2 regions of the Cellulosimicrobium sp. PMB13 genome follow, and region 2 is predicted to be linked to the other one. Evidence: riboswitches for the same ligand, from Rfam matches in the RefSeq annotation. Region 2 holds a riboswitch; the other holds the start of a gene.

Evidence for each region. A riboswitch is a leader RNA that binds a small molecule or an ion and turns the genes downstream of it on or off. The one in region 2 is predicted to bind thiamine pyrophosphate.
Region 1: it holds a riboswitch for thiamine pyrophosphate, as region 2 does, so the genes downstream of both, thiD (bifunctional hydroxymethylpyrimidine kinase/phosphomethylpyrimidine kinase) here and thiO (glycine oxidase ThiO) in region 2, are expected to answer to the same signal.

Annotation. Positions count from the first base shown of each region.
Region 1 covers NZ_CP145910.1:2,855,468-2,860,979, forward strand. The annotation lists gene pheT (phenylalanine--tRNA ligase subunit beta) at 1-875, shown strand, start outside; gene V5D56_RS12830 (SDR family oxidoreductase) at 872-1,762, shown strand; gene V5D56_RS12835 (YceI family protein) at 1,895-2,563, shown strand; TPP riboswitch at 2,609-2,703, shown strand; gene thiD (bifunctional hydroxymethylpyrimidine kinase/phosphomethylpyrimidine kinase) at 2,696-3,655, shown strand; gene V5D56_RS12845 (hypothetical protein) at 3,622-3,900, opposite strand; gene V5D56_RS12850 (quinone oxidoreductase family protein) at 3,897-4,916, opposite strand; gene argC (N-acetyl-gamma-glutamyl-phosphate reductase) at 5,429-5,512, shown strand, end outside.
Region 2 covers NZ_CP145910.1:2,152,213-2,157,724, forward strand. The annotation lists gene thiS (sulfur carrier protein ThiS) at 1-211, opposite strand, end outside; gene thiO (glycine oxidase ThiO) at 310-1,695, opposite strand; TPP riboswitch at 1,685-1,787, opposite strand; gene thiE (thiamine phosphate synthase) at 1,832-2,512, shown strand; gene guaA (glutamine-hydrolyzing GMP synthase) at 2,557-4,170, shown strand; gene V5D56_RS09840 (glycosyltransferase family 4 protein) at 4,196-5,338, opposite strand.

The DNA of each region.
Region 1 (5,512 bases), 700 kb from region 2:
GTGCGCTGCGACTGGTCAACCCGCTCGCGGACGACCGGCCGCTGATGCGCACCGACCTGCTCACGACGCTCCTGGAGACGGCGCGCCGCAACGTCGGTCGCGGGATGACGGACCTCGCGGTGTTCGAGACCGGGCTCGTGACGCGTCCGCGCGTCGGCGCCCCGGCCGCGCCCTCGCTCCCGCCGGGCGTGCGCCCGACGGACGACGAGCTCGCGGCGCTCGCGGCCGCGGTGCCGGACCAGCCGCGCCACGTGGCAGGAGTGCTCGTCGGCCGGCGCGAGCGCGCCGGCTGGTGGGGCGAGGGGCGTGCCGCCGACTGGACGGACGCGCTCGACGCCGCCCGGCTCGTCGCCGAGCACGTCGGTGTCGAGGTCGTCGTGACCGCCGACCCCGATCGTGCCCCGTGGCACCCGGGCCGCTGCGCTCGCCTCGCGCTCGCCGACGGGACGGTCGTCGGGCACGCGGGCGAGCTGCACCCGAAGGCGCTCGAGAACCTCGGGCTGCCCGCGCGGTCGGTCGCGTTCGAGGTCGACCTCTCCGCGCTGCTCGCCGGGTCGAGCGCTGAGCCGCTCGTCGCGGCGCCCGTCTCGACGTTCCCCGCCGCGAAGGAGGACCTCGCGTTCGTCGTGGCCGACGACGTCACCGCCGAGGCGCTGCGCTCCGCGGTCGCCGCCGGCGCGGGCGAGCTCCTCGAGGACCTCACGCTGTTCGACGTCTTCACGGGCGAGCAGGTGGGTGAGGGGCGCAAGTCGCTCGCGTTCTCGCTCCGGCTGCGGGCCGCCGACCGGACGCTCACGGCCGACGACGTCGCGCGCGTCCGCGCGGGTGCGGTCGAGGCGGCGCGCGAGCGCGTCGGGGCGGAGCTGCGGGCATGAGCACCGGCACCCGCGCCGACGCGGGCGTGGCGGGGAAGCCCGTCGCGCCCGCGCGCACGGCGCTGGTCACCGGGGCGTCGCGCGGCATCGGCCGGGCGATCGCCGTCGGTCTGACCGCCGCGGGGCTCGACGTCGCGCTGCTGGCCCGCGATGCCGCGCGGCTGCAGGACGTGGCGGACGAGGTCACGGCCGCGGGCGGTGGCCGCGCCGTCGTCGTGACGGCCGACGTCACCGACGCCGGGGCGGTGGCCGCGGCCGTCGCAGCAGCCGAGGCGGAGATCGGCGGGATCGACCTGCTCGTCAACAACGCGGGCCGGGTCGACGCCGAGGTGCCGCTGTGGGAGGCGGACCCCGACGAGTGGTGGGCGATCCTCGAGACGAACGTCCGCGGGCCGTTCCTGCTCGCGCGCACCGTGGTCCCGGGCATGATCGCGCGGGGCGGCGGCCGCGTCGTCGACCTCAACAGCGGCGCGGGCTCGCACGACATGGTCGGTGCGAGCGCGTACAACGCGAGCAAGACGGCGCTCCTGCGCCTCGGCGCGAACCTGCACCGCTCGGGGTACGACCGGGGGCTGCGCACGTTCGAGGTCGCGCCCGGCGTCGTGCAGACGGACATGACGGGCTCGATGGTCATGCACCAGGGACGCACGGAGTGGACCCCGGTCGAGCGCACGGTCGAGATGGTCGTCGCGATCGCCGGGGGCGGGCTCGACGCGTTCTCCGGGTCGTTCGTCCGCGTCACGCACGACTCGCCCGCCTCGCTGCAGGCCGCGCTCGACGACGCCGCCCGGGACGAGCGTGTGGTGCCCGGCCCGGACGGTCGCCGGCTGCGCGTGACGCGCTGGGGCGACGACGACCCGATGCCCGGCGAGCTGCCCGCCCGCTGACGGCTGTACGCAAGGTCACCCACGGATTAGTTGAATGTTCACCTAACAATCCGGGATGCTCTTCTGGACACTCGACCAACACCGTGCCATTCGACGCGGTCGCGGCTCGACAGGACCTCCGGAGGGCGACGGATGACCAGCACACGACCGGTGCGGCAGTGGAACGGGATGACCGTCCCCGACGCGGGCACGTACGTCCTCGACGAGGCGCACAAGCGCGTCGGGTTCGCCGGGCAGCACATGATGGTCTCGCCCGTGCGCGGCGAGTTCACGAGGGCGAGCGCGACGATCCTCGTCGGGGAGGACCCGCTCGCTTCGGCCGTGTCAGCGAGCATCGACTCCGCGAGCCTCACGACGCACAACGCCGACCGGGACGTGCACCTGCACAGCGCCGACTTCCTCGACGTCGAGACCTACCCGACGCTCGATTTCCGCAGCACCGGCGTCCGCTGGCAGGGGAGCCAGGACGACGCCATCCTCGCGTGGGCGCGGCTGCGCAACCGGTCGCCGGAGCGCGCCACCGTCGCGACGGAGCGCACCGCTCCGGCCGAGGCCGGGCACTTCGTCGTGAGCGGCCTGCTGACGATCCGCGACGTCACCCACCCGATCGACCTGAGGATGCGCTACGGCGGCGCGCGTCGCGACCCGTACGGACGCGACATCTTCGGCTTCCACGCCACGGGCGAGTTCGACCGCGAGGACTACGGACTCGTCTGGAACGTGATCCTCGAGACCGGCGGGTTCCTCGTCGGCAAGAAGGTGTCGCTCGAGATCGCGGGCGAGGCGATCCACCAGGAGTGAGGACGGACGGCGCGTCGCGACGGCGTGCCGCACCGCTAGCATGAGCGGACCGACACGGGGTGCCCTGGGACAGGGCTGAGATCACACCCGTCGAACCTGATCTAGCTCGTACTAGCGAAGGGATGTCCGGCGATGACGCTCGCCTCCACGACCTCACCTGCCCCGCGGCCCTCGCGTCCGCGCGTCCTCTCGGTCGCCGGGACGGACCCGACCGGCGGTGCGGGCATCCAGGCCGACCTCAAGGCGTTCTGCGCGCACGGCGCGTACGGCATGGCGGTGACGACCGCGCTCGTCGCGCAGAACACGCACGGCGTCCGGTCCGTGCACGTCCCGGGTCCGGTGTTCCTGCGCGAGCAGCTCGACGCGGTCTCCGACGACGTCCAGATCGACGCGGTGAAGATCGGGATGGTGGCGGACGCCGCGAACGCGCGCGAGATCGCGTCGTGGCTCGACGACCTCGGTGCCTTCCGCCGTGGCGCCGGGGAGCGCGCCCCGTACGTCGTGCTCGACCCGGTCATGGTCGCCACCTCGGGCCACCGCCTGCTGGACGCCGGCGCCGAGCAGGGAGTGCGCGACCTCGCGGCGCGCGCCGACGTCGTCACGCCGAACCTGCCCGAGCTCGCCGTCCTCGCCGGGACGCCGGTCGCGACGACGTGGGACGAGGCGCTCGGGCAGGCGCGCGCGTTCGTCGCGGCGAGCGGGACGGCGGTCCTGCTCAAGGGCGGGCACCTCACCGGCGCGACGTCACCCGACGCCCTCGTGGAGCCCGGCTCTGCGGACGGCGGCGCGGGTCGCGTGACGACGTTCGACGCCGAACGCGTCGACACGCCGCACACGCACGGCACCGGGTGCTCGCTCTCCGCGGCGCTCGCGGCGCTGCGCCCGCAGCGCGCGGGCTGGCCGGAGGCGGCGCGCGACGCGAAGGAGTGGCTCACCGGGGCGCTGCGCGCAGGGGTAGCGCTGCAGGTCGGGTCGGGACGCGGACCGGTCGACCACCTGTACGCGACCTCACCGGTCGACGTGCCGGTCGAGGTGCAGGCTGCCGGCTCCGCCGCGTCTCAGGCGCGCGCGACCTCGGTCCCGGTCGGGTAGACGCACTCCGTGCCGGGCGGCCACCACCGCCAGCGTGAGTCGACCTGGCTCGCGGCGACCCCCTCCGGCCGTTCGGCGACGCACCGGTCCTCGCCCTGCCGGACGCCGACCGTCAGGTAGTACACGACGAGCACCCCGGTGAACAGGACGGCCAGCACCGTCACCGCCCGGCGCAGCGCGGGGGAGGGGCCGCCGTCGGACCCGTCCTCCTCCCCGGGCCGCGCCGGGACCCAGTCCCAGCTCATGCCTCCTGCTCCGGGGTGCCCGACGCCGCGGCGTCGGGCACGAGCAGCACCTTGCCCGTGGTGGCGCGCCCCTCGAGCGCGCGGTGCGCCTCGGCGGCCTCGGCGAGCGGGAAGGTGGCCCCGACCCGCACCCGCAGCGTGCCGCCGGCGACAGCGCCGAGCACCTCCGTCGCCCGTTCGACGAGCTCGGAGCGCGTCGCCGTGTGGTCGGCCAGCTTCGGTCGTGTGAGGAAGACCGACCCCGCGGCGTTGAGCCGCTGCGGGTCGACGGGCGGCACCTGGCCGGAGGACCCGCCGAACAGCACGAGCGTCGCCCGGCGGCGCAGCGACGCGAGGGACGCGTCGAACGTGTCCTTGCCGACCGAGTCGTACACCGCGGCGACACCCTCACCACCGGTGAGACCATGCACGATCTCGGGGAGGTCGTGCGACAGGTCCCCGAGCGCGGTGTACTCGATCACGTGCTCGGCGCCCGCGCCGCGCGACAGCTCGGCCTTCTCCGGCGTCGAGACCGTCGAGATCACGTGCCCACCGCGAGCCACGATCATCTGGGTGAGGAGCAGCCCGACCCCGCCGGCGCCCGCGTGCACGAGGACGCGGTCACCGGGACGCACCGGGTACGACGACGTGCACAGGTAGTGCGCCGTGAGGCCCTGCAGCGCGACGGCGGTCGCGTCCTCGAACGTCACGGCGTCGGGCACGGGCAGCGCCTCGCGCGCCGCGACGACCACGAGGTCCGCATACGAGCCCGGCGCCTCCGTCCACACGACGCGGTCGCCCACGGCGAAGTCCTCGACTCCCTCGCCGACCGCCACCACCTCGCCCGCACCCTCGCTGCCCACGACGTGCGGGTACTCCATCGCGTACACGCCTGAGCGCTTGTACGTGTCGATGAAGTTGACCCCCGCGACCGCCGCACGGACGAGGAGCTGCCCCGGTCCCGGCGTCGGGTCGGGCAGCTCGCGGTACTCAAGGACGTCAGGGCCACCCGCCTCGCGGGCCACGATCGCGTGCATGAGGCCCAGCCTAGGCGGGGCGTGGGCTCGGCTCGGGTCAGGGCCCTCGTGGGTGCGTCGGGTGGGCGGATCTCGTGGTCGGGCTGGGTGGCCGGGGCGGCTGACGTGCTCGGGCTGCCGCGCCGTCACCACGGCCCGTCGGCTCGCCTTCTAGGAGCGCGGCTCTGACGCCCTTCGCACATCACCCGCCCCGCCCGGCGCCGTCTCGCCTCGGGTGTCCCTCGCCTCACGACGTCCGACCCGGTCGCGATCGCCGGCGGGACCGCGCGGTGCGGAGTGGTGACGGGCAGGACGAGCGGTGGGGTCGGGCCGTGCGCGAAGGGCGTAGAAGCGCGCGCGAGGACGTGAGGTGGCAGACCACGGTGACGGCGCGCCAGCCCGAGCGCACGGGGCGACTCCTCCGCGGGCGCAACCAGAACGCGCCAGCCCGAGCGCACGGTGCGAGTCCTCCGCGGGCGCAGCCAGAGCGCGCCCGCACGAGCGCACGGCGCGATGTATAACTATGTATAGTGATGCATATGACGATCACAGTGGCGGTCGCCGGGGCGTCCGGGTACGCGGGCGGGGAGATGCTCCGGCTGCTCGCCGGGCACCCC
Region 2 (5,512 bases):
TCTCGACGCGGTCGCCGGGCGCGACCACGGTGCTCGACCACGTGCCGCGCGGCACGACCGCGTCGTTGATCGCGACGGCGACGCCCTGCGGCGACCCGTCGGTCACGTAGGCCGGGACGAGCGCGGCGACGAGGTCCTCGACGCCGGTGGTCGCGTCGAGCGGGAACTGCTCGCCGTTGACGAGCGCGGTCGGTGCGGGGGTGGGGGACACGAGGGTCATCCTCTCCGGGTGGAAGGGGTCGTCGACGGGGTGCCGTGACGCGCGGTGTAGGTGCCGAACCCCGGGTTGTGTGCGGTTCCAGCCTGTGATCAGCCCATAGCTCGGGGTTCGGCACCGACGGCACCCGGGGTAACGGGGGTACCGATGGCACCCGGGGCAGCGAGGGCACCGACTGCGCGGGCGGGGCGGACCGGGGCGTCGGTGAAGCGGTCGGGATGCGCTGCGGCGAGGGCTGCCGCGGCGTCGGCGGCCAGGGGCTCGCCCGTCAGGCCCGCGACGACGGCCTCGGCGGTGAGCGGCGCGAGCAGGACGCCGTTGCGGCCGTGCCCGGCGGCGACGTGCAGGCCCGGGACGTGCGTGGCGCCGATCAGCGGCAGGTTGTCCGGCGTCGCGGGGCGGGCGCGCGGCGTGACGTCGACGATCGCGGCCTCGTCGATCCCGGGCAGCAGCGCGCGGGCGTCGCGCAGCAGCGCGAACACCCCGCCGGCGGTCGCGCGACGGTCGTCGGGGTTCTCCTCGGTCGTCGCACCGATCACGATCTCGCGATGCCCGGCGTAGCCGTGGCCCTGCCCGTCGGGGACCGGGTCGCGCGGCACGACGTACACGGGCCGACCCTGCACGACGCCGCGCACGACGTGCTCGAGCGCGAGATCAGGCCCCGCGTCGAGACGCAGCGTCTGGCCCTTGACCGGGCGGACCGGCACGACGACGCCCGGCACGCCCGACGCCAGCGCACCGGACTCCCAGCCCGCTGCGAGCACGACGGCACCGGCGCGGTGGAGCCGGCCCGCGTCGTCGTGCACGCCCGTGACCCTCCCCGCCGCGTCGAGCGCGAGGTGGGTGGCCCGGGCGCGCACGACGGCGGAGCCCGGCCCGAGCCTGTGACCCGCACCGGGTGCGGCAGCACCGCGCACTGCGAGCGCTCCGAGCAGCGCGGCGTGCGTCGCACGCGGGTCGACGGCGTGTTCGTGCGGCGCCCACGCGGCGCCCGCGACGCGCTGCCCGAGGTGCGGCTCGCGCCGCCGGGCGTCGGCCAGCGTGAGCTCCTGCGAGTCGAGGCCGTGCGCGGCGTGCAGCGCGAGCACGCGGCGCAGGAGCGCGAGGTCGTCGGTGTCGTACGCGACCGTGAGCGTCCCGGCGGTGCGCAGGCCGACGTCCGTCCCCGTCGCGCGCTCGAGGTCGACGGCGAACCCCGGCCACGCGCGCGCCGCCGCCAGGTGGAGTGTGAGGGCGTCGTCCTCGCCGAAGTCGGCCTCCGTGACGGGTGCCAGCATCCCCGCCGCGGCGTGCGTCGCGCCGTCGCCGGGGGAGGGGTCGAGCACGGTGACGGTCAGGCCCGCGCACGCGGCGCGCCAGGCCACGGCGAGACCCACGATCCCGCCGCCGACGACCACGACGTCGCGCGCGCCGTCGGGCAGGTCGGCCTCTGCGTCCACGGCCAGAGCCGGACGGACGGCGGCGTGCAGGGGGTCCATGTGCGCTCCCTTCGCTGGCATGACCCAGATCAGGTTCGACGGTCGGCTCCTACGCCCTCTCAGCCCCGTGCGGGGCTCCCGTGCTCTCGGCCACAGTACCGGCCGTGGCGGCGCGCCCGCCCCTACACTCCGACGGATGAGCACCGAGACCTCCGTCACCCCGGGCACCGCGGCCCGCGACCGCCTCGCCGCCGCCCGGCTGTACCTGTGCACCGACGCGCGCGAGGAGCGCGGCGACCTCGAGGGCTTCCTGCACGCGGCGCTCGCGGGCGGGGTCGACGTCGTCCAGCTCCGGGACAAGTCGCTCGACGTCGCGCGCGAGCTCGAGCTCCAGGAGCTCGTGGCGCGCGTCGCGGACGAGCACGGCGCGCTGTGGGCGGTCAACGACCGGGCCGACGTCGCGGGCCTGACGGCGGCGCCCGTGGTGCACATGGGGCAGCGCGACCTGCCGGTCGGGGCGGTCCGCTCGCTGCTCGGGGCGACGCCCGTCCTCGGTCGCTCGACGCACTCGGCCGAGCAGGCCGCCGCCGCGGAGGCCGACCCGGAGGTCGACTACTTCTGCGTCGGGCCGTTGTGGGCGACACCGACGAAGCCCGGTCGAGCGGCGGTCGGGCTCGACCTGCTGCGCGACGTCGCCGGGACCCGCCCCACGACGCCGTGGTTCGCCATCGGCGGGATCGACGCCGGGCGGCTGGACGCCGTGCTGGACGCAGGCGCGACGCGCGTCGTCGTGGTGCGGGCGATCACGGAGGCCTCGGACCCCGAGACCGCGGCGCGGGCGCTGCGCGAGCGGATCGAGGAGCGGGCCGGCGCCTGAGGCGGTGTGCCGGACGAGCGCTGCGCGGCGACTATCCTGGACCGGTGACGTCTCCCGCCACCACCCCTGACCACCCCACCACGGCGCAGGTCGCCTCGACGCCGCGCCCTGTGCTCGTCGTCGACTTCGGCGCCCAGTACGCGCAGCTCATCGCGCGCCGCGTGCGCGAGGCCAAGGTGTACTCCGAGATCGTGCCGCACACCTTCACCGTCGAGCAGATGCTCGCGAAGGACCCGGCCGCGATCATCCTGTCCGGGGGGCCGTCGTCGGTCTACGCGGCCGGCGCGCCGTTCGTCGACCCGGCGCTGTTCGAGGCCGGCGTGCCGGTCATGGGCATCTGCTACGGCTTCCAGGCGATGGCCGCGGCGCTCGGCGGCGACGTCGCCCAGACCGGCCAGCGCGAGTACGGCGGCACCGAGGTTTCGGTCTGCGAGGCCGGTGTGCTCCTCGCCGACACCCCCGAGAACCAGACCACGTGGATGAGCCACGGCGACGCGGTGCACCGCGCGCCCGAGGGCTTCGAGGTCCTGGCGACGTCGTCGGGGTCGCCCGTCGCCGCGTTCGAGGACCGGGCGCGTCGGCTGTTCGGCGTGCAGTGGCACCCGGAGGTCAAGCACTCCGCGCACGGGCAGACCGTGCTGGAGCACTTCCTGTACGACGGCGCGGGCCTGGCCCCCGAGTGGACTCCCGGCAACGTCATCGCGGACCAGGTCGCAGCGATCCGCGCCCAGGTCGGCGACGCCCGCGTGATCTGCGGCCTGTCCGGCGGCGTCGACTCGTCCGTCGCGGCCGCGCTCGTGCAGAAGGCCGTCGGCGACCAGCTCACGTGCGTGTTCGTCGACCACGGCCTTCTGCGTGCCGGCGAGGCCGAGCAGGTCGAGCGCGACTTCGTCGCGTCGACGGGCGTCAACCTCGTGGTGGTCGACGCGAAGCAGCGGTTCCTCACCGCGCTCGCGGGCCACAGCGACCCGGAGACCAAGCGCAAGATCATCGGCCGCGAGTTCATCCGCGTGTTCGAGGACGCCGCGCGCGACATCGTCGCCGACGCCGGAGCGCACGGGGAAGAGGTCAAGTTCCTCGTGCAGGGCACGCTCTACCCCGACGTCGTCGAGTCCGGCGGCGGCGAGGGCGCGGCGAACATCAAGAGCCACCACAACGTCGGCGGCCTGCCCGACGACCTGCAGTTCTCGCTCGTCGAGCCGCTGCGCACGCTGTTCAAGGACGAGGTCCGTGCCGTCGGGCTCGAGCTCGGCGTGCCCGAGGAGATCGTCTGGCGCCAGCCCTTCCCCGGCCCCGGGCTCGGCATCCGCATCGTCGGCGAGGTCACGGCCGAGCGTCTCGAGACGCTGCGCGCCGCCGACCAGATCGCGCGCGAGGAGCTCACCAAGGCCGGCCTCGACCGCGAGATCTGGCAGTGCCCCGTCGTGCTGCTGGCCGACGTGCGGTCGGTCGGCGTTCAGGGCGACGGCCGTACCTACGGTCACCCGATCGTGCTGCGTCCGGTGTCCTCCGAGGACGCCATGACGGCGGACTGGACCCGTCTGCCCTACGACGTGCTGTCCGTCATCTCGACGCGCATCACGAACGAGGTGAACGAGGTCAACCGGGTCGTGCTCGACGTCACGAGCAAGCCGCCGGGCACCATCGAGTGGGAGTGATCCCGGCGGCGTCCAGCCGTTCTTCCTACGCCCGTGCCGCGATCTCCGCGGCGCGGGCGTAGGCGTTCTCGACGTCGGCGAGGACGCGAGGCCAGCCCGCCGACGACGGGACGTCGCGGTTGTGCGCGACGATGCGGTCGAGCAGGTCGTCCTCGGTGACCAGGCGGACGAGCGCGTCGGTGAACTCCGCGTCGTCGTCGGCGAGGAGGGCGTCGACGCCGTCGGTGAGCCGCTCCGCGACACCGGACTGAGACCGCGTCACGACGACGAGCCCCGCGGCCTGGCCCTCCAGCGCGGCGATGCCGAACGCCTCCTCGACCGCGGGGGCGGCGAACACGTCGGCACGCGCGTAGAGGCGCTTGAGCTCGGTCGCGGTGAGGCGGCCGGGGAGCGAGACGACGCCGCGCAGGTCGTGCTCGGCGACGAACCGGCGGGCGGTGTCGAGCTCCGGACCGTCGCCCGCGATCGTGGCGTGGAGCGCGCCGTCGGGCACGCGGGCCGCGGCGTCCCGGACGACCTCGAGGAGCGGGAGCACGCGCTTGCGCGGGGCGAAGCGTGTCGCCGCGACGACGTGGACGGCGGACCCCTCCATGCGCTCGCCGCGCTCGGTCCGCGGGATGCGCCACGCGTCGAGGTCGAGCCCGTTGTGCAGGACGGCGACCTCGCCGTGGTCGCCCACGATGCGACGCAGCGGAGCCGCCGTCAGCTCGCTCACGGCAGACCACAGGACGGGCCAGCGCGACCACCGCACGACGCGGTCGAGCGCGGCGAACGCCCGTTCCGCGCCGCCCCAGACCGAGTGGACGGTCAGCACCGCGGGCAGACCCGCCCGGACGACCGTCCGCAGCGACGCCTGCGTGGACGGGGTCAGGACGCCCATGTGCAGGTGCACGACGTCGGGCCTCGCCTCGCGCAGCAGGCGCGCCACGTGGTGGGGGGCGCGGGGATGCACCGGGTAGCCGCCCGGGAACCGGGCCGCGAGGCGGTGCACGGTGACACCCTCGTCGACCTCGGCGGTGACACCGTGCGCGCCCGGACGCGAGGGCGTCGTGCAGATCACCGCGACGTCGTGCCCCGCGGACGCCTGCTGCTGCGCGAGGCGCGCCACCTGGGTCTCGATACCGCCGAGCAGGGGCAGGTAGCAGTCGGTGACGTGGGTGATGCGCACCCCGGAATCCTCCCACCCGGCCTCTCGCCCCGACGACACGCGCACCGACCTGCGGCGACACGCGCCGTCTGCGCGGGCACAACGCGTCCCTGGTCGCTACGGTGGTCTCGAAATGGGTGGTTCGACCGTCCCGCGGCGGCCACGCCTCGCGGGCGGGGGCGCGCCGGACGGGCC